4 regions of the Glaciimonas sp. OK215 genome follow, and region 1 is predicted to be linked to each of the others. Evidence: predicted binding sites of a transcription regulator. Region 1 holds the regulator's gene; each other region holds the start of a gene.

The links. Region 1 encodes sigma-54, which starts transcription at its own class of promoters, with help from an activator protein. Its sites were predicted from a motif close to TGGCANGNAANCTGCTTT; they were not measured.
Region 2: the regulator sigma-54 is predicted to act here: its motif matches at 1,740-1,757, upstream of adh (aldehyde dehydrogenase).
Region 3: the regulator sigma-54 is predicted to act here: its motif matches at 3,110-3,127, upstream of prpB (methylisocitrate lyase).
Region 4: the regulator sigma-54 is predicted to act here: its motif matches at 1,818-1,835, upstream of AC3CHX_RS28720 (TorF family putative porin).

The regions. Positions count from the first base shown of each region.
Region 1 is NZ_CM173544.1:5,515,181-5,520,286, forward strand. It holds gene lptC (LPS export ABC transporter periplasmic protein LptC) at 1-323, shown strand, start outside; gene lptA (lipopolysaccharide transport periplasmic protein LptA) at 384-923, shown strand; gene lptB (LPS export ABC transporter ATP-binding protein) at 925-1,677, shown strand; gene AC3CHX_RS25435 (RNA polymerase factor sigma-54) at 1,695-3,188, shown strand; gene hpf (ribosome hibernation-promoting factor, HPF/YfiA family) at 3,296-3,649, shown strand; gene AC3CHX_RS25445 (DUF4197 domain-containing protein) at 3,832-4,530, opposite strand; gene AC3CHX_RS25450 (deoxyguanosinetriphosphate triphosphohydrolase) at 4,684-5,106, opposite strand, start outside.
Region 2 is NZ_CM173544.1:5,645,911-5,651,016, forward strand. It holds gene AC3CHX_RS26105 (PQQ-dependent methanol/ethanol family dehydrogenase) at 1-108, opposite strand, end outside; gene adh (aldehyde dehydrogenase) at 149-1,669, opposite strand; gene AC3CHX_RS26115 (porin) at 1,960-3,099, opposite strand; gene AC3CHX_RS26120 (cytochrome b) at 3,439-3,993, opposite strand; gene AC3CHX_RS26125 (beta-propeller fold lactonase family protein) at 3,990-5,012, opposite strand.
Region 3 is NZ_CM173544.1:3,380,045-3,385,150, reverse strand. It holds gene AC3CHX_RS15425 (ABC transporter ATP-binding protein) at 1-241, opposite strand, end outside; gene AC3CHX_RS15420 (LysR family transcriptional regulator) at 358-1,311, shown strand; gene prpR (propionate catabolism operon regulatory protein PrpR) at 1,298-2,929, opposite strand; gene prpB (methylisocitrate lyase) at 3,191-4,078, shown strand; gene prpC (bifunctional 2-methylcitrate synthase/citrate synthase) at 4,123-5,106, shown strand, end outside.
Region 4 is NZ_CM173544.1:6,199,453-6,204,558, forward strand. It holds gene AC3CHX_RS28705 (YifB family Mg chelatase-like AAA ATPase) at 1-697, opposite strand, end outside; gene AC3CHX_RS28710 (accessory factor UbiK family protein) at 720-962, opposite strand; gene AC3CHX_RS28715 (GNAT family N-acetyltransferase) at 1,098-1,556, opposite strand; gene AC3CHX_RS28720 (TorF family putative porin) at 1,902-2,717, shown strand; gene AC3CHX_RS28725 (P-II family nitrogen regulator) at 2,729-3,067, shown strand; gene amt (ammonium transporter) at 3,084-4,625, shown strand; gene gshA (glutamate--cysteine ligase) at 5,029-5,106, shown strand, end outside.

The DNA.
Region 1 (5,106 bases):
ACAGCCTGGACAAAGAAAGCCCGCCAATGACCTTGCGCTCCGACACCGCCAAGATCGAAGACAACAATAGCAAAGTCAATATGTATGGCAATGTCAACGCGGATCGCCCGGCAACCGCAAAGTCCTCGAAGCTCCATTTGCAGTCCGACTACCTGTTGCTGTTGCCTGACGACGACATCATGAAAAGCGACAAGCCGGTCGAGATCACGATCGACCAATCGAAAATGACGGGTACCGGCATGTATGCCAACAACGCGACGCGAGAATTGCGCCTGCTGAGCAATGTCCGCGGCACCTATCGCGCGGCACCGCGCCAACCGTAAGCAAGCCGCTCGCATACCCAGATAATGCCTTGTGACGTTATCCTTTTTTCAGGACTTTTTATGAAACGTGTTCTTTTTTTATCGCTACTTGCATTGCAACTGATGTTGATGTCGGGTGCGCGCGCCGAGAAAGCCGATGCCGATAAACCGTCGAATGTAGAAGCGAATCAGTTCACCCTGGATGACGTCAAGCAGATCAAGATCTTTACCGGCAATGTCGTCTTGACGCGCGGCACACTGGTAATGAAAGCCAACAAGGTGGTCGTCACCACCGATCCATCCGGCTACCAGTTCGCCACCCTGTATGCGGCGCCAGGCGGTCTTGCCACCTTCCGCCAGAAGCGCGACGGCGGTCCTGACCTGTGGATCGACGGCGAAGCTGAACGTATCGAATACGATGACAAAACCGAAATCGTCAAATTATTTTCAAAGGCCCAGATGCGACGCCTGCAAGGCAGCAAGCCTACCGATGTCGTCAACGGCGAATTCATCTCGTACGATAGCCGGGCCGAGTTCTACTCGGTCAACAACGATGTTTCCGGCACCAGCCAGCCAGGATCCGGGCGCATCAAAGCCGTCATCCAACCGAAGGGGAAATGAGATGACCGCCGCTAGCTCCAGCACGCTGATCGTCACAGGGTTGCAAAAAAGTTATGGTGCGCGCCAGGTCGTGCATGACGTGTCGTTGAAGGTAAAAAATGGCGAAGTGGTCGGCCTGCTCGGCCCCAACGGCGCCGGCAAAACGACCTCGTTCTACATGATCGTCGGCCTGGTGCCATCGGATGGCGGAGCGATTGACCTGGATGGCATCGACATCTCGCGCTTGCCGATTCATCAACGCGCCGTGCTTGGTCTGTCCTACTTGCCGCAAGAGGCATCGGTATTCCGTAAACTGACGGTGGAAGATAATATCCGTGCGGTACTTGAACTGCAGCGCCCGAATGGCAGCGGCCTCACCAAAAAACAAATCTCGGACAAGCTGGAATCCCTGCTGCAGGAATTGCAAATTGATAAGCTGCGCGAAAGTCAGGCATTGTCGTTGTCCGGCGGTGAACGGCGGCGCGTCGAAATCGCCCGGGCGCTGGCGACTAATCCACGTTTCGTGCTGCTGGACGAACCATTCGCCGGGATCGATCCGATTGCCGTGATCGAAATTCAACGCATCGTCCGCTTCCTGAAAGAGCGCGGCATCGGCGTCCTGATCACCGACCATAACGTGCGCGAAACGCTCGGCATTTGCGATCGCGCCTACATCATCAACCAGGGCAGCGTGCTGGCCAGCGGCAGTCCGGACGACATCATCGCCAATGAATCAGTGCGACGGGTCTATCTGGGTGAACACTTCCGCATGTAACCGAGTCCCAGGCACCGATGAAACAGTCTCTCCAACTCCGCACCTCGCAACACCTGGCGCTGACCCCGCAACTGCAACAATCCATACGGTTGCTGCAGTTATCGACGCTGGAGCTGCACCAGGAACTGGAACAGATCCTCTCTGATAATCCGCTACTGGAACGCCTCGACGATCCGCTCGACAACTCGGTCCGGTTATTGGCCGACGGTGCCATCAGCGGCACCGCATCAACCATGGATGCGCCGACTGGCGACAGCGAAGTCAGCAGCTCGCCAACCGAACCGGAAGCTGGCGGCGAAGTTCAGGAAGCCGGCGAAAACAGTCAGGAAAACGTTGACGGCGGCGGTGATAGCGAATGGAGTTTTGACGACGTCGCCCGTAGCGCCAAGGCACCGGACGACGAGGATGCAAGGCCCCAACTGGAAGCACACGAATCGACTCTACGCGAGCATTTACTGGAGCAGATGCGTGAAGCGGTGGACCAGCAACGCGACCGTGCGCTCATTGAATTGATCATTGATGCACTTGACGAGAATGGCTATCTGGAGGAAACGCTGGAGGATATTTACGCGCGTCTGCCCGAGCAGTTGGAGATCGAAGTCGAAGAACTATTGACGGCATTGAAGATGGTCCAAAGCTTCGATCCGACCGGAGTCGGCGCCCGCGACGCCTCTGAATGTCTGGCACTGCAAATTAAGGCTTTTCCCAAGATCCCTTTTGTCACCCGCCGTCTGGCGCTGACAATTGTGCAAGATTATCTGACCTTATTTGCCCAGCGCGATTTCAATAAAATCAAGAAAGCGCTGGATTGCGATGACGAAGATTTGCGCGAAGCGCAGGTGGTGATCAAGCAATGCAATCCGCATCCAGGCGCTACCTTCGCCGGCAACACCTCGGACTACGTGGTGCCAGACGTGATTGTCAGACGGGCCAAGAATGGCTGGCAGGTGATGCTCAACAATGACGTTATGCCAAGACTGCGCGTCAACGCACTTTACGCCAACATCCTCAAACAAAGTAAGGGCGAAGGATCGCTCAATTCGCAATTGCAGGAGGCCAAATGGCTGATCAAGAACATGCGGCAGCGCTTCGATACAATTTTGCGTGTCGCCCAGGCAATTGTAGAACGCCAACGCAACTTTTTTTCGCATGGCGCAGTCGCCATGCGGCCTCTTGTGTTGCGCGAAATAGCTGATACACTAGGTTTACACGAGAGCACCATTTCTCGCGTAACCACTCAGAAATACATGCTCACCCCCCATGGGATGTTCGAATTAAAGTATTTCTTCGGTAGCCATGTTGCTACGGAGGCAGGTGGAGAGGCTTCCTCAACGGCGATACGGGCGTTAATCAAACAACTCATAGGAGCGGAAGATTCTAAAAGTCCTTTCTCTGACAGCAAGATTGCCGATATGCTCGCGGAACAAGGTATGGTTGTAGCTCGCCGTACTGTCGCAAAATATCGCGAAGCATTAAGAATTCCGCCGGTTAATTTGCGCAAATCTCTGTAGCTGTTTGCTTGTTTGCACAACCGTCGTTGTGTTCTGACTGATCGATTCAGCGTGAGTTGATCACCCGGAGTCCGAACCGCCAACGACACATTTGATAGGAGCGCTGTATGAACTTCACAATTAGTGGGCATCACCTCGACGTAACTCCCGCCATTCGCGAACACGTGCAAAACAAACTGGAGCGTATCAAACGCCACTTCGATCAGGTCATCGATATCAGTGTGATCCTGACAATCGACAAAATCACCGAGAAAGAAAAACGCCAAAAAGCTGAAATTAATCTGCGCGTTAAAGGCAAAGACCTGCATGCCGAGAGCATTGCGCATGACCTTTACGCTGCCATTGATTTACTGATCGACAAGCTCGATCGTCAAGTGATCAAATATAAGGACAAAATGCAAAACCACCAACACGACGCGATTAAGCATCTGCCCGAGGAATTACCGGTCGCAGCGACGTGATGGTAGCGGTTCTCTGAACCCGTCAACGCAAGAATCCGCTCAATAAACTGATTGAGAAAATTCTATACTGACAAATGAGCAAGGGCGCAGTCAATGCGCCCTTTGTTATTGGTGGAAGTCATTTGCGGGCGTAATGTTTGATGGTCCGATCAGCCCGACAAATATGGCCCCGATTCAGTCCATCATTGCTTCATCGCACCGAATACCTTGCCGATAATCGCACTGCCGGTACCAATCGGATCGCGACGAATCGCCTTTTCTTCCTCGCCTATCATGTAAAACAAGCCATCCAGCGCACGTTGCGTGACATAACCTTCAACCGTCGCAGCTTGTCCTGGCACCAGACCTGTTTTGCCAACCAATCCCATGGTCGCGTTGTATTGCGCCGAGACACCGTTACGATCGGTAATTTGCTTCACCATAGGCAGGAATTTCACACTCAATGGCGCAGCAGTTTTCTCTCTGAAAAAATCAGTGACCGACGTATCGCCGCCACTCAGAATATTTTTCGCATCCGTGACCGACATGGATTTCACCGCATTCAGCAATAATGGCTTGGCCAACGGCACAGCAGACTCTGCCGCGTGATTCATCGATACCACCAGATCGTCCAATTGCTGCCCCTTGCCCGTCATTCTCAAGAGTGGGCGAGCCTGCTCCAGCAGGCCTGGCAATTCAATTTTTACTTTGTCGTTATTCAGAAATCCATTTTCAACGCCGAGTTTGGAGACCGCGACGGTCGCGCCTTTCTCAAGCGCTGCTTTCAGTCCGGCACTGGCGTCCCGATTGCTCAAATCGGCCAGCGAAAAAGCCAACGCCGTGGACGCGGTCAATGAGATCGTCAGTCCCAGGCTCAGTGTAGGTTGAGAGAAAAATTTCATGACTGATCCTTTATAGAAAAAGTAGAGCGGATGAGCGTAGCGTCATCCACCATGTGACGTACGAAAATACGGGGCGGTATCAAATACCCACAGGCTTGCTTGGCCGCTGTATCTGAAGCGCCTGGCGCAAGCGGGTGCGGCGTTTCGAAGCAATTACAGATGACCTTCATCGACCAAAAACAGCCGTCGATGTTCGCGTATCGCATAGCGGTCTGTCATGCCGGCAATATAATCGGCGACCTGACGCGCTTGTAATTGCGCATGGGCCGCCTGCGCCGTACTGTCCTGCTGCGCCAATTGATAATCCGGTGGCAGCAGGCTCGGCTCGCCGACAAAACAGTCAAACAACTCGACTATAATGCGGCGCGCCTTGCTGGTCATCCGATTGACCAGATAGTGGCGATACAGATTCTCACGCAGAAAGCGCTTCAGCTCGGCCGCCTCGCGCGTCATCAGCTCCGAGAAAGCAATGAGTGGCGCGGCATCCCGCACGTCTTCGACGGTTTTCGGCTGCGCAGCCAGGATGCGTTGGCGCGACGTTTCGATCAGATCGTTGATCAATGCATTGATCATGCG
Region 2 (5,106 bases), 130 kb from region 1:
CGCGTTGGCATCGTTGGCCAGCATCGCATCGGTGACGCCCGCTGCCTGGACAGCAAACGCACTGCCCGCAGCGATGCTGAGCAGAACTCCTATTAGCTTTTTATGCATGTCATCCTCCTGTTTGTGAATTGGATATTTCACTTCTCGTTTAAAAGAATCCCAGAGCGTTGGGGCTGTAGCTGACCAGCAGGTTTTTGGTTTGCTGATAATGATCGAGCATCATCTTGTGGTTTTCACGTCCGATGCCGGATTGCTTGTAACCGCCGAATGCCGCATGCGCCGGGTACAGGTGATAGCAGTTGGTCCATACACGGCCAGCCTGGATCCCGCGTCCCACGCGGAAAGCACGCGAGCCGTCGCGCGTCCACAGGCCCGCGCCCAGGCCGTACAAGGTATCGTTGGCGATTTCCAGTGCGTCGCTTTCATCCTTGAAGGTCGTCACCGACACCACCGGGCCAAAGATTTCCTCCTGGAAGATACGCATCTTGTTATGGCCTTCGAAGATCGTAGGCTGCACATAGTAGCCGCCCTGCAAGTCGCCCGGCAGCGTGGTGCGCTCACCGCCGATCAAGGCTTTCGCGCCTTCCTGGCGGCCGATATCCATGTAGGACAGGATTTTTTCAAGCTGCTCTTGCGATGCCTGCGCGCCGATCATGGTCGCCATATCGAGCGGATTGCCTTGCTTGATCGCGGCCACGCGCTTGACTGCGCGTTCCATGAAGCGGTCATAGATCGACTCCTGGATCAGGACGCGCGACGGGCAAGTGCAGACTTCCCCCTGATTCAGCGCGAACATCGCAAAGCCTTCAAGACATTTGTCGAAGAAGGCATCGTCCTGATCCATGACATCGGCGAAAAAGATGTTGGGCGATTTCCCACCCAGTTCCAGCGTCACCGGAATGATATTTTGCGCAGCGTACTGCATGATCAGACGGCCGGTACCGGTTTCTCCGGTGAATGCAATCTTTGCGATGCGCTTGCTGGAAGCCAGTGGCTTGCCTGCTTCCAGGCCGAAACCGTTGACGACGTTCAGTACGCCGGGCGGCAGCAAGTCGGCGATGAGCTCCATCAAGACCAGGATCGAGGCCGGTGTTTGCTCGGCGGGTTTGAGGACAATGCAATTTCCGGCTGCGAGCGCCGGCGCCATTTTCCACACCGCCATCAGGATCGGGAAGTTCCACGGGATGATCTGTCCGACCACACCGAGCGGCTCGTGAAAATGGTAGGCATAGGTTTCCGCATCGATCTGCGCAACGCTGCCTTCTTGTGCGCGAATGCAGCCGGCGAAATAGCGGAAATGATCAATCGCCAGCGGGATATCCGCCGCCATCGTTTCGCGGAGTGGTTTGCCGTTGTCGATGGTCTCGGCCGTGGCCAGACGCTCCAGATTGGCCTCCATCCGGTCTGCGATCTTGTTGAGGATATTCGCGCGTTGCGCAAGCGAGGTTTTGCCCCAGCTGGCTTTGGCCGCATGTGCCGCGTCCAGCGCCAGTTCTATATCTTCTGCAGTAGAACGCGCAACCTCACAAAAAACCTGGCCTGTAATCGGCGTGATATTTTGAAAATAGATGCCGTTGACCGGCGCCACGAATTTGCCGCCGATAAAATTATCGTAGCGTTGCTTGAATGGGCTCTCGACGCCGAGTTTGCTGATGTCTGCTAGATTCATGTCTTGCTCCTGTTGATATAGTTGTGGAATCGAATTCTTCCGAGTTGGCACCTTCGAACACTGCAGCTATTCAGCAATCGCCATGCCAGCCCGGTTTGCACGGGTCGCGCTCATTGAAACCGCCCTGCAGCGGCCTCGATCGGACACGGGATGCGCTGCGTTCTTCTCGTGACCAGAGGACAAGCAGACGACTTCCGGTCACGACGACACCTCTGCCAATGCCTGGCGCAGCTGTCATATTTCTGAACACCTGATAAATTTACTGTTCCAAAATGCGCATAACGCATCGATCAGAAGGCATGCTTGATACCCAACTCAACGGCGGTGGTGGTTTTTCCTGCGGTGGCAAGGAACAGATTATTATTTGCCACGCCGAACGGCGCACCGGCGCTATAGCCGCTGCCCGCGTTCACTCCCGAGACCAGGGCGTAAAGGGTTGTGCGCCTGGACAAGGCATAGTCATCGCTGAGTATCCACGTTCTGGAGGTATCGCTGACGCCGTCTTTGTTGGTCGAATAGTAGTACGCCAGGGTCGCGCTATTGGCTGCCGAAGTCCGGTAATTCAGGCCGGCGCCAACCACGCGATACTGCGCCAATCCGGCTCTCGACCCCGGATCGCTATTCTTGTTGTTCAGGTAGTTGAGCGTCACCGTCGCATCGCCCAAGGTATAGCCGGCACCGACGCTATATTTTCTGGTTTGGATTCCGCTTCCCCCGATCGCCCCGAGCGACTGCCCATTGTCCGACTGGTAAGCCGCCGACAGCGTGACCGGGCCGGTATAGGTCGCGCCCAGCGCAATGACGCGGTTCGCGGTATTGCTGCCGGCATTGCCGCCCAGGCTGACCGAGCCGCTCAAATTGACATCCGCAATTTTGGTGCTGAGGCCCACGGCATTCGCCACGAACACGTCGATGACGGCATTCGAATTGGCGGGTGCCGTCGCCGTGCCGGCATTCAAGGGGCTTTGCGTCAGCGCCCAGGAAATCAGGCCGGAAAAAGTTTCTTTCAAGCCGCGCGGGTCGGTTGCGGCAAATGCCAGTACCGCAGGCGAATATTGTTTGCCCAGCGTCAAGGTAGCGTAACTGTTGGAAAGGCCGACATTCGCCTGGCGGCCAAACAGACCGCCCCATTGACCGCCTGCGCCGGTGCCCGAAAAGAAGTGGCCCTCAAGATCGAAATTGGCTTTCAAACCGCCGCCCAGATCTTCACTCCCCTTGAAGCCAAAAATGCTGGGACTGGCGCCGCCGGTGTTGAATGCCGTCACGCTACCGGTCCCGCCGGTTGGTGTTTGTTGATGGTTGAAAAAGGCAACTCCGGCATCCACCACACCATAAATGGTGACTGACGATTGCGCGCATGCGCCACCGGCAATAGTGCCAAGCGCCATCAATGCCAATAACGATTTTTTCCGATGCAATATTTTTTTCATTAAGGTCTCCTCTATCCGTTTGATTTTTTCAATCGCATCAGCTATCGATGCATCGGGCTATGGGCAAAATGCATGCCTGCGGCAAACCGCTGCGTCGTCCGGGAGACTTTTCCATGCGCTCGCGCCTGCTGAAAAAGCGTGCTGGGCGCGCATGAAACACGGGAATTTGAAGGGGGCCAGGCCGCCTGTTTCCGACGCGCGAATGGATCGGAAAATAGCTGCTTATCGGCATGGATTAGCGATAATTCAGGACGCGCGGCATGCGTCAAAGCGGATCACATCGGCGTGCGCCTGTTCAGATTCTGATCGCCAATCCGATCCGTGCCATACCTGTCAGGGCTAAGGAAGCATGCGCTGGAACACCCGATCGCGATCGACGAGCAGATGCTTGAGCGCTGCCAGCACGTGCAGCGCGATCAGCACAGCAAACACGACGGCAACGGTCTTGTGAAAGCCCATGAACAGATCGCGCATCCGCGGGTCCTCCCAGGCCCAGTTTGGCAGGGCCGCACCGAAGAACCTGATGCCATACTTATTGAACGAAGACGACAGATAGCCGGTCGCTGGCTGCAGCACCATGCAAAGGTAGAGCAGCCGATGGCTCCAGCGTGCGGCCGCCGCGCTCCAGCCCGGCATGCTGGCCGGCAGCGGCGCGGCGGCGTGCGTCAGACGCCACCCAAGGCGCAGCAGGATCAGCAGGCCTGCCAGCACGCCCAAGGACTTATGCAGGTTGAAATACAACGCCCGGCCGGGTGCCCCCTTCGGGATCCCGGCCATGTAAAAGCCCAGCAGCAGCATGCCGATGATCAGGAGCGCAAGCGCCCAATGCAGGACGACCACCGTCAAGCCGTGGCGCCCGCTCCGGTTCAGCGCGACTCCGCTAAGTGCGCTCATCGGACCACGACGCCCCAAGGCAACGCACCCACGACGACTTCCTTGCTGACGGCATTGGTTGCGGTATCGATGACGGAAACGGAATTCGAGCGCCCGTTCGCCACATACAATTTCTTGCCGTCCGGCGTGATCGCCATGTTCCAGGGCCGCTTGCCGACCGGGATGGTCGCCACCACCGTATTCCCGGCGACATCGATGACCGATATCGTGCCGTCCTTACCGTTCGAGATATATACCCGGCTGCCATCCGGCGCCATGGTGACGCCGTTCGAATAATTTCCGGCCTTGATCTGCCCGACGACTTTTTGTGTCGCCACATCCACCGTGTAGACCATGCTGCCAAGTTCGGCGGCGATATAAGCCTGGCTGCCATCCGGCTTGAACGCAATGCCGCGCGGGCGCATGCCCAGTTTTACCGAAGCGACCTGCTGCCGTTTCGCTACATCGATGATGTCGATCGAGTCGGCCTCTTCGGCGCTGACATACAGCCATTTTCCGTCCGGACTGAATTCCGCGTGTTCGGGATTTTTTCCCTCGGTCTTGATACTGAAAACCTGTTTATTGGTCGCAGTCGAGATGAAATTGACTGAATTCGTGATTTCGCTTGCCGCAACGATCCAGTCTCCTGCAGGTGAAATGCCGACGCCTTCGGGTGACTCCCCCACAGGCACCGTACCGACTACCGCTCTTTTCCCCAGATCGACAATCAGCAATGCATTGGTCGGTTGATCGCTGACGTACAAGGTTTTGCCATCGTGGCTGAGCGCCACGCCGCGCGGCTTGGTCCCGGCCTTGATTTGCCCGACGACGGTATCGCTGGCGCAATCGATAATGGAGATGGTGCCGGATTTTTCGTTCGGGACATACGCGAACGGACTGGCAATCGACGGTAAAGGCATCAGCAATGCAAAAGATAAAGCCGCGCCGGAGGCGAACAATCCAGGTACATATGCAGCGCGATCGGAAGACCCGCCTGACGACAATGTCGGGCATTTTTTTTGCAAGAAATTTGGTTTCATGGCGTAGGAACCTTTCAAGGGTTGCGGCAGGTTATCGGTCAGAATTCTGACTCGGGTTGGCAGGTCGCAACACGCGGACGCGCCATCACAACAT
Region 3 (5,106 bases), 2.1 Mb from region 1:
CGCGCTGATGCGGCGGCATGTAGGTCATGTCGCGGTCGCCGATCCAGACCGAGCCGGAGGACGGCTGGACGAATCCGCCGAGGATGCCGAGCAGGGTGGTTTTGCCCGATCCGGAGGGTCCCAGCAGCGAGACGAACTCGCCTGGCTCTACATCCAGTGTTATGGAGTCCAGGGCGACCATGTCGCCGTAGCGCTTGCCCGCCGAGCGAATCGAAACTCCGGTACTTGTGCGCGCTGTCATAGGGTGTTCCTTGAGGTGGATCCTGGCAATGGAATACGATGCGATGAACCAAGTATAGGCGGCTGAAGTGGATGTGCGCAATTGCGGAATTGTTTGGTTAGGCATAACATCAGGTAATGCCTAACCTACGCCGAAAATTGCCCAGCGCGAACGCGCTGTTCGTCTTCGAAGCTGCCGCGCGCTGCGGCAATTTCACGAAGGCGGCCGCCGAACTTTACGTCACCCAGCCGGCGGTGAGCCGCATGCTCGCGCGGATGGAGGAGCACATGGGGGTGCAGCTGTTCGATCGGGTCAGCGGCGGCATCGTCCTGACCGAGAACGGTCAGATCCTGTACCGCAAGATTTCGGAAGGTTTCCGCGGCATCGAGACGGCGATCCAGGAGATTGAGGCGCGCGCCACCGGCACCGAGACGGTGACGCTATCCGTGTCGACGGCCTTCACCACGCACTGGCTGATGCCGCGCATGAACAAGCTGCACAAGGAATTTCCTTCGGTCGACCTGAGGTTTCAACTGATTTCCGGCAAAATCGGCGGTCCGGTCGACGATGTCGATTTGGGGATGCGCTTCGTCAACGGCGACGAGGTCGACAGCCACGCGGCCATGGTGATGCCGGAGATCCTGCTGCCGGTGTGCAGTCCGAGCTATCACGACCAGGCCGTGCGCCGGGCAACGGACGGCGGCGGCGACACCCTGATCAACCTGAGCGATGGCGAGCGCGACTGGTACGGGCGTTTCCCCGGCTTCGAGCAGAAAGGCCGGCACTCGGCCAATACGCTGACTTTCTCCGACTATGCGATCGTGCTGCAGGCGGCGCTGCTCGGCCAGGGCATCGCCCTCGGCTGGCTCAACGTGGTCTCGCACTGGATGATCAGCGGCGCCCTGGTCCCGGCTGAGCAGGAGGCGAGCGTCACCAGGCGCACTTGCCAATTGCTGCATCCGGCCGACAAGCCGATTCGTTCGGCCGTCGCCGAGATCCGCGACTGGATCATCGCGGAGACCCGGGCGGACGTGGCGGCGGTGGATAAGTTGTATCCGGCGCTTCAACTGCAACAACTCATTGGCTCTTGATCTTGCGCCACAGCGTGGTACGGCTGATGCCGAGGTATTTGGCCGCCGCTTCGCGGTTGCCATCAAAACGGGCCAGTACTTGCGTGATGCTTTCAGCGGCCTGTGGCGCGGCGCTGGAGGCTGCCTGCGCGATTGCCGGCGTTGGCATCGATGCCTGGATAAATTCCGGCGCGACGCTGATGATGAAGCCGGGTGACAGTGCCTGCAGCGGTTCGGCCGCCAGGAACAGTGCCAGTCTTTCCATCAGGTTGCGTACTTCGCGCACATTGCCGGGCCAGGCATAGGCGCTGAGCAGGGGTGCGCAGGCGACGATTTCGGCATGCAGATTCGGGTGCGGACGGGCGCCCAGGGCAGCCAGCGCTTTTTTCAGGCACCATTCGGCCAGAGCGATCAGGTCCTCCGGGCGTTCACGCAGCGGCGCCAGTGTCAGGCGCAACACAGCCAGGCGATAAAACAGGTCGGCGCGGAAACGGCCTTCGCGGATGCGCTGTTCCAGGTCGCAATGGGTGGCGCTGATGATGCGGACATCGACCGGAATCGGCCGGGTGCCGCCGACCCGTACCACTTCGCGTTCTTCCAGTACCCGCAGCAAGCGGGTTTGCAGCGTCAGCGGCATTTCGCCGATTTCATCCAGAAACAGCGTGCCGCGATGGGCCGCTTCGAACAGGCCGGCGTGCCCGCCGCGGCGCGAGCCGGTGAATGCGCCTTCTTCATAGCCGAACAGTTCCGACTCCAGCAGCGATTCCGCAATCGCGCCGCAGTTGACCGCGACAAATGGCTTGTTGCCGATGATCGCGCGCGGGTTTTCGCGGTGAATCGCTTGCGCGACCAGTTCCTTGCCGGTGCCGGTTTCGCCATGGATCAGCACCGTGGCCTGCGATTTGGCATATAGCACGATCGATTGGCGCAGGGTTTCCATCAGCGCCGAATCGCCGCGCAAATCGTTGAGGCCGTGTTTGGCGCGCAGCGTGTCGGCCACCGGCGTGCTGCTGCTGCGGCGCGATTCCAGTTGCGTCAGGCGCGCGATCTCCAGCGCATCGTCGAAGGCCTGGCGGATCGATGCGGCGGAATACACGAATACCGCGGCCAGCCCGGCTTCTTCGGCCAGGTCGGTGATCAGGCCGGCGCCGACAATCGCCTTGACGCCGCTGGCCTTGAGTTCATTGATTTGTGCCCGCGCATCTTCTTCGGTTGCATAGTTGCGTTGCAGAATGTTAATACCGAATGCGTTCTGGAATTCCTTGAGCACCGGCATCGTGGACTGATACGTGATGATGCCGATGTCGGGCGTGATCTGGCGCGCGCGCGACAATGCCTGCAGCACGTCGAAGCCACTGGCCTTGGCGATCACGACCGGCACCGAGAGCCGGCTTTTCAGATAGGCGCCGTTGGACCCGGCGGCGATCACCGCGTCGCAGCGCTCGGTTTCCATCCGTTCCCGGATGTGGCGCGCGGCCTCGTCGAATCCCAGATCGATAGGCTCGATAATTGCACGGTCGTCGTATTCCAGCGTAATGTCGCGAAACAGGTCGGACAGGCGCGACACCGAGACGGTCCAGATCACCGGGGTGTGGCTGGGGTCGCTGGCATCACGTCGGGCGGGAGGTGGAGTTGGCATGTTTCAAATATGTTTTACAGTGGTGTTTCAATATTCGTCAATGTAACATGGATTGAAACAATTTTATTGCTTGTTTCCGTATTCGATCAATTTGCATTGTTGCCGTGTTATTGCGTAGGTAATTGATTTTATTGGCTTATTTTTCGTTTCAGCATGCTTGTCCGGCTACCGTGCCATACTTGGCACGGTGATTGCTCTATAGCTGGAAAGTCCCAGTGCAGATGTCTGCATGAAACAACTAGCCAACCATCAGGAGAAGACATGAGTCAATATTCAGCAGGCGCTGCCTTCCGCAAGGCGATGCAAGAAGAATCCCCGTTGCAAGTGGTCGGCGCGATCAACGCCAATCACGCATTGCTGGCCAAGCGGGCCGGTTTCAAGGCGATTTACCTGTCCGGCGGCGGTGTCGCGGCCGGGTCGCTGGGCTTGCCCGACCTCGGCATTTCCAATCTGGACGACGTGCTGACCGACGTACGCCGCATCACCGATGTCTGCGACCTGCCTTTGCTGGTCGATGTGGATACCGGTTTCGGCGCCAGCGCCTTCAATGTGGCGCGTACCGTCAAAGCGATGATCAAGTTCGGCGCGGCAGCGATCCACATCGAGGATCAGGTCGGCGCCAAGCGCTGCGGTCATCGTCCGAACAAGGAAATCGTCAGCAAGCAGGAAATGGTCGACCGTATCAAGGCCGCAGTCGATGCCCGCACCGACGAGAATTTCGTGATCATGGCGCGTACCGATGCGCTCGCAGTCGAAGGACTGGAATCGGCGCTGGAGCGTGCAATCGCCTGCGTCGAAGCCGGGGCCGACATGATCTTCCCGGAAGCGATTACAGAGCTGGCGATGTACAAGCAGTTTGCGGCTGCCGTCAAGGTGCCGGTGCTGGCCAACATCACCGAATTCGGCTCCACACCGCTGTTTACGGTGGAAGAACTGAAATCAGCCGATGTCGGCCTGGTGCTGTATCCGCTGTCGGCCTTCCGTGCCATGAACAAGGCCGCCGAAAACGTGTACACCGCCATCCGCCGCGACGGCACGCAACAGAACGTGGTCGATACCATGCAAACCCGTATGGAATTGTATGACCGGATCAACTATCACGATTTCGAGCAGCATCTGGATGCCTTGTTTGCGGCCCAGAAAAAATAAGACATCCCGATCACTACCATTCTTTCCCGTCAGGAGACTAAAAAATGAGCGAAGCACAAGCAAGCGGTTTCAAACCGAAAAAATCCGTCGCGCTGTCCGGCGTAACCGCAGGCAACACTGCACTGTGTTCCGTCGGCAAGACCGGCAACGACCTGCATTACCGCGGCTATGACATCCTGGATATCGCCGAAACCTGCGAATTCGAGGAAATCGCCTATCTGCTGGTACACGGCAAGCTGCCGACGGCCGCCGAACTCAAGGGCTACAAGGCCAAGCTGAAATCCTTGCGCGGCTTGCCGGCCAGCGTCAAGGCCGCGCTGGAAGCGCTGCCTGCCGCATCGCACCCGATGGACGTGATGCGCACCGGCGTCTCGGTGCTCGGCTGCACCTTGCCTGAGAAAGACGACCACAACACGCCGGGCGCACGCGACATCGCCGACCGCCTGATGGCGTCATTCGGTTCCATGTTGCTGTACTGGTATCACTTCAGCACCAACGGCCGCCGCATTGAAGTCGAAACCGACGACGATTCCATCGGCGGCCATTTCCTGCACCTGCTGCATGGCGTGAAACCGTCCGCCGCATGGGAAAGAGCGATGCACACTTCGCTGATCCTGTACGCAGAACACGAATTCAATGCCTCCACTTTCACCGGCCGCGTCATTGCCGGCACCGGCTCCGATATTTACTCCGCCATCACCGGCGCAATCGGCGCCTTGCGCGGCCCGAAACACGGCGGCGCGAATGAAGCCGCGTTCGAAATCCAGAAGCGTTACGAGAATCCGGATGAAGCGGAAGCGGACATCAGAAACCGGGTAGAGAACAAGGAAGTCGTGATCGGTTTCGGCCATCCGGTGTATACCGTGTCCGATCCGCGCAACAAGGTCATCAAGGAAGTCGCGCGCAAGTTGTCGGCGGACGCCGGTTCGACAGCGATGTTCGACATCGCCGAGCGTCTGGAAACCGTGATGTGGGAAGTCAAGAAGATGTTCCCGAACCTGGACTGGTTCTCGGCCGTCTCGTACCAC
Region 4 (5,106 bases), 680 kb from region 1:
GAGGACCGATCAGCAACGCGCTATGGCCGCCGGCCGCGGCAACCTCAAGCGCGCGTTTGGCCTGCAGTTGACCTTTGACGTCGCTGAAATCGAGATAGTGTGGTGGCCGTATCTGCGGTGCGGCGACGTGGCGGCTTAATTTTCCTTCAGCGTCTTTGGAAGAAAAATGGGCGCACACATGCAGCAGGGAGTCGGCGGGAAAAATGGCGGCATCGGTGACCAGCGCTGCTTCGTCGGCATTCTGGCGCGGCAGGATAAATGCGCGCTGCTTTTTAGGGTGATGGTCGGGATTGCTGCCCGCTGTGGCGGTCATTGCAAACGTCATCGCCAATGCGCCGCGAATTGGGCGCAGTTCGCCAGAGAGCGAGAGTTCTCCGGCGAACTCATATTGATCGAGTAGGTCGGCCGGCATTTGCCCCGATGCCGCCAGAATACCGAGGGCGATCGGCAGATCGAAGCGGCCTGATTCTTTGGGTAAGTCGGCCGGTGCCAGATTGACAGTAATTCTGCGTGAAGGAAATTCAAAACGCGCGTTTTGCAGCGCGGCACGGACCCGGTCTTTGGATTCCTTGACCTCGGTTTCCGGCAAACCGACGATCGTAAAAGATGGCAGCCCGTTCGCCAGGTGCACTTCAACCGTGACTTCCGGCGCCTGCATGCCTGCCAGCGCCCGGCTTTTTAATACCGCCAGCGTCATCGATGTTGCCGGTGGCGCATTTTCATGGACGCTTCAATTGTGCTTCGAGTTCGGTGACGCGGGCTTCCAGTGCTTCCAGTTTTTCGCGGGTCGTTGCCAGCACCTGCGCTTGCACATCAAACTCTTCACGGGTGACCAGATCGAGTTTCGAGAAACCGCTACTCAGCATCGCCTTGACGTTTTTTTCGATGTCTTTGGCTGGCGAGTTTTCGATCGCCTGGTTAATCTTGGATTGCATGTCTTCAAAAAAATTGGGCTTGCTCATGATGTTCCTCTGGATGCTAAAAATGGGTAGGAACAAAAATGATACCCCATGCGACTGCAGGTGACGTTGAAAGTTGACGTGCCTCTTAAGGCAATCTCTAGCGTGCGGCACGAACCAATATGCTGTCCATCCGCGCTAATCCAGCCGTTTTCGGTATTGCACGAAGCCAGGGCGTTCCGCGATCCGGTCGTAAAGTTGCATCGCGGTGTCGTTGCTCTCATGCTTCAGCCAGTGCACGCGTGAACAATTGGCCGCTTTTGCCGCCGCATACACATGTTCAATCAATTGGCGGCCGATACCGCCGCCGCGCTGGTGCGCGGCGACGAACAGGTCCTGCAGGTAACAGTAATTGCCCACGGTCCAGCTTGAGCGGTGAAATATCCAGTGCACCAGACCGACCGCCTCGCCGTCCACCAGTGCCAGTGCGCCGAACATCGGCTCATCCGGATCAAGCAAGCGGCGCCAGGTTAGCTGGCTGGTGCTTGCCCCAATCTCGACTTTGTAAAAAGCCTGATAACCCTGCCATAACGCCAGCCATGTTTGCTGGTCGGAGGTGGTCAGCGGGTGGATGGTGATTTTTGCTGGTACTGACATATTGGCATCTCCTGATAATCCGGTTTTAGTATCAAACAGGCATTTGCTATCTTAGGAGACAAGCCGATCCTGTGAAAGAGCCACGCTATTCACAATTTACTAGTCCAGCCTGGTGCTTATTTGTGCACCGAAGTAGTGCGCACGCAGTCGATGTGCTTCCCTATGGTGCAAAAAGCCGCTGTTGTTGCTTCAACAGGAGGAGATGGCTTGGGTTAAACACAAAAACGATTATAAATGGCGGCAAAAGCACCTACAACACGTTGGCATGGGTCCTGCTATAGAGAGTTTGAACTTTACCGCCTCTCCATTTTTTCATATTAATTACATACTCAACAGGGATAAACGATGAAAAAGCTGACTCACAAGCTAATACTTGCCACCGCAGTAGCAACAACATTGGTTGTCGGTTTTGCCCATGCAGACGATGCAGTTCCAGCTCCGGCTCCGGCTGCTGCCGCAGCGCCCGTGCCGGATAATCAGGTCGCTTATAACATCGGCGTGGTAAATGACTACCGTTTCCGCGGTATTTCGCAAACCCGCTTTGATCCGGCTGTGCAGGGTGGTGTGGATTACACCAACAATCCGACCGGCCTGTACGCAGGTACCTGGTTGTCTAACATCAAGTGGATCAAGGATGCGGTGAATAGCGCCGGCGGTAACGGCAAAGGCCCTATTGAGTGGGATCTATACGCAGGTAAGCGCGGTGATCTGCCTGGCGGGTTTACCTATGACGTCGGCGGTCTGTATTATTACTATCCCGACAATAACTTAAGCACTATCGCCAAGAATGCCGATACCTTCGAGTTGTATGGTCAGCTCGGCTACGGTCCGGCTTACTTCAAGTATTCGCACGCGCTGACCAACTTGTTCGGCACGGTCGATAGCAAGAACAGCGCTTATTACGATCTCGGTGCGAATATCGATGTCGGTGCCGGTGTCACACTGGGCTTGCATTATGGTCACCAAACAGTCGAACACTTCAGTTTTGCCAGCTATAACGACTGGAAGGTCGGCGTTAGCAAAACCTTTGACAGCCTGTATGGCGTGACTCTGGGCGCAGCATTTGTCGGTACCGATGCCAAGAATGGCGCGTATGTCAGCCCCGATGGTAAAAATCTCGGCAAAAACGGCGTGGTCTTCTCTCTCGCAAAAACTATCTAACTGAGGCCAATATGAAACTGATCACTGCGATTATCAAACCATTCAAGCTGGACGAGGTGCGCGAAGCGTTGTCGGCTATCGGCGTGCAAGGGATTACGGTCACAGAGGTAAAAGGTTTTGGCCGCCAGAAGGGGCATACCGAGTTGTATCGCGGCGCAGAGTATGTCGTCGATTTTTTGCCGAAAACCAAAATTGAAGCGGCGGTGGATGACGGGATTCTGGAGCGCGCGGTAGAAGCGATCGAAACGGCAGCACGGACCGGCAAGATCGGTGACGGCAAGATATTCGTTTTCGATTTGCAGGAAGTTATTCGTATTCGTACCGGTGAAACCGGCAAAGATGCCATCTAAGAAGGGGATAGTGAAAATGAATATCAAACGAAAGATTGCCGCGTTTCTGGCACTTGGCGCGCTGACGCTTACGGTCGGTTTCATGCAGCCAGCTTCTGCCGCCGATGACGCTTCGGCGTCAGCTGCGGCCGCCAGCGCTGCCAGCGTGGCGGCAAGTGCGGCTTCGACGGCTGCACCTGCTGCTGCCGTGGCGGCTGCTCCAGCTGCCACAGCAGCAGCGCCTGCGGCTGCGGCTGCAGCACCAGCGGTACCTAACAAAGGCGACACAGCCTGGATGCTAACGTGTACCGCCTTCGTGATTTTGATGACGTTGCCGGGTCTCGGCCTGTTCTATGGCGGCCTGGTCCGTAGCAAGAACATGTTGTCGGTGCTGATGCAATGTTTTACCATTTTCTCGCTGGTGATTGTGCTGTGGGTCGTGTATGGCTACAGCATTGCGTTCACCGAAGGGAATGATTTCTTTGGCGGCTTTAGCAGGCTGTTCCTGCGTGGCATGACGCCTGACTCGCTGGCGGCAACCTTCAGCAAAGGCGTGGTATTGCCGGAGTTCGCCTTCGTCGTGTTCCAAGGTGCATTCGCCGCAATCACCTGTGCGCTGGTGATCGGTGCATTTGCTGAACGTGCGAAGTTCTCGGCGATCCTGCTGTTTACCGTGCTGTGGTTCACTTTCTCTTACCTGCCGATCGCGCACATGGTGTGGTTCTGGCCTGGCCCGGATGGTTACACCGACGCTGCTGCTGCGGCAAAACAGACGGCGCTTGGCGGCTGGCTATTCCAAAAAGGCGCGCTGGATTTCGCCGGCGGTACCGTGGTGCATATCAATGCCGCGGTTGCCGGCCTGGTTGGCGCTTACGTGATCGGCAAACGCGTAGGCTACGGCAAGGAAGCCTTCAAGCCACATAGCCTGACATTGACCATGGTTGGTGCTTCGTTGCTGTGGTTCGGCTGGTTTGGTTTCAACGCCGGCTCCGGTCTGGAAGCCAACGGCGGTGCAGCACTGGCCTTCATCAACACGCTGGTTGCAACAGCTGGTGCGGTGCTGACCTGGAGCCTGGGCGAGTGGGTTGGCAAAGGTAAGCCTTCCATGCTGGGTGGTGCCTCGGGTGCTGTTGCGGGTCTGGTCGCGATTACGCCGGCTGCGGGTTTCGTCGGTGTGGGCGGCGCCCTGGCGCTGGGTTTGATTGCGGGCTTTGCTTGTTTGTGGGGCGTGACCGGCTTGAAAAAAATCCTCGGTGCGGATGACTCGCTGGACGTCTTCGGTGTGCATGGCGTGGGCGGTATCCTTGGCGCATTGCTGACCGGCGTGTTCGCTGCGCCTAGCCTCGGCGGCACTGGTATTTATGACTATGTTACCAACGCTGTCGCCCCTGACTATTCGATTAGCGGTCAAGTCTGGATTCAGTTGCAAGGCGTGCTGACTACCGTGATCTGGTCCAGTGTGGTGGCGTTCATCGCTTTCAAACTGGTCGACATCGTGATCGGACTGCGTGTCACGGAAGAAGAAGAGCGCGAAGGTCTGGATATTTCCAGCCACGGCGAATCGGCTTATCACGGTTAAGTGTCGGTAGCCAACCGGACACGGTTTGGTCCGGCGGCGATTTGGTAGTTGGTACTGATGAGTTGTTTTAAGTAAATAAAAGCGCCCTGATCAGGGCGCTTTTTCACGTTTGGGGCTTTAAAAACGTCAAATTGCCCTAATGTTATCGACTCTGCGTGGTTGATCTCAGCGTCCGATACCTGGCTTTCGCGCGGCGGAATACGGCAATTCCCGTTAAAATCGAGGTCATTCAAGCACAGCCGAGGCTTGATAAACAAGCACCGCCGGCGCTTAAAAGCGTGCAATCGTGCGGGTAGCGTGTGACTGTGTTGATTGAAGAAATATTCAATGTAATCAATGTCTTATCGACACCTTGAGGCGGTCATCTGCTGTTTCCGGGTTATATGAAAGTTTAAGAATTTCTATGGTTCCGCACCTCGTCACCGCCCTGAACGGCCCGCTACTTGATCTCGAAAAGAAAATCCTCACCGCCACGCCGGCG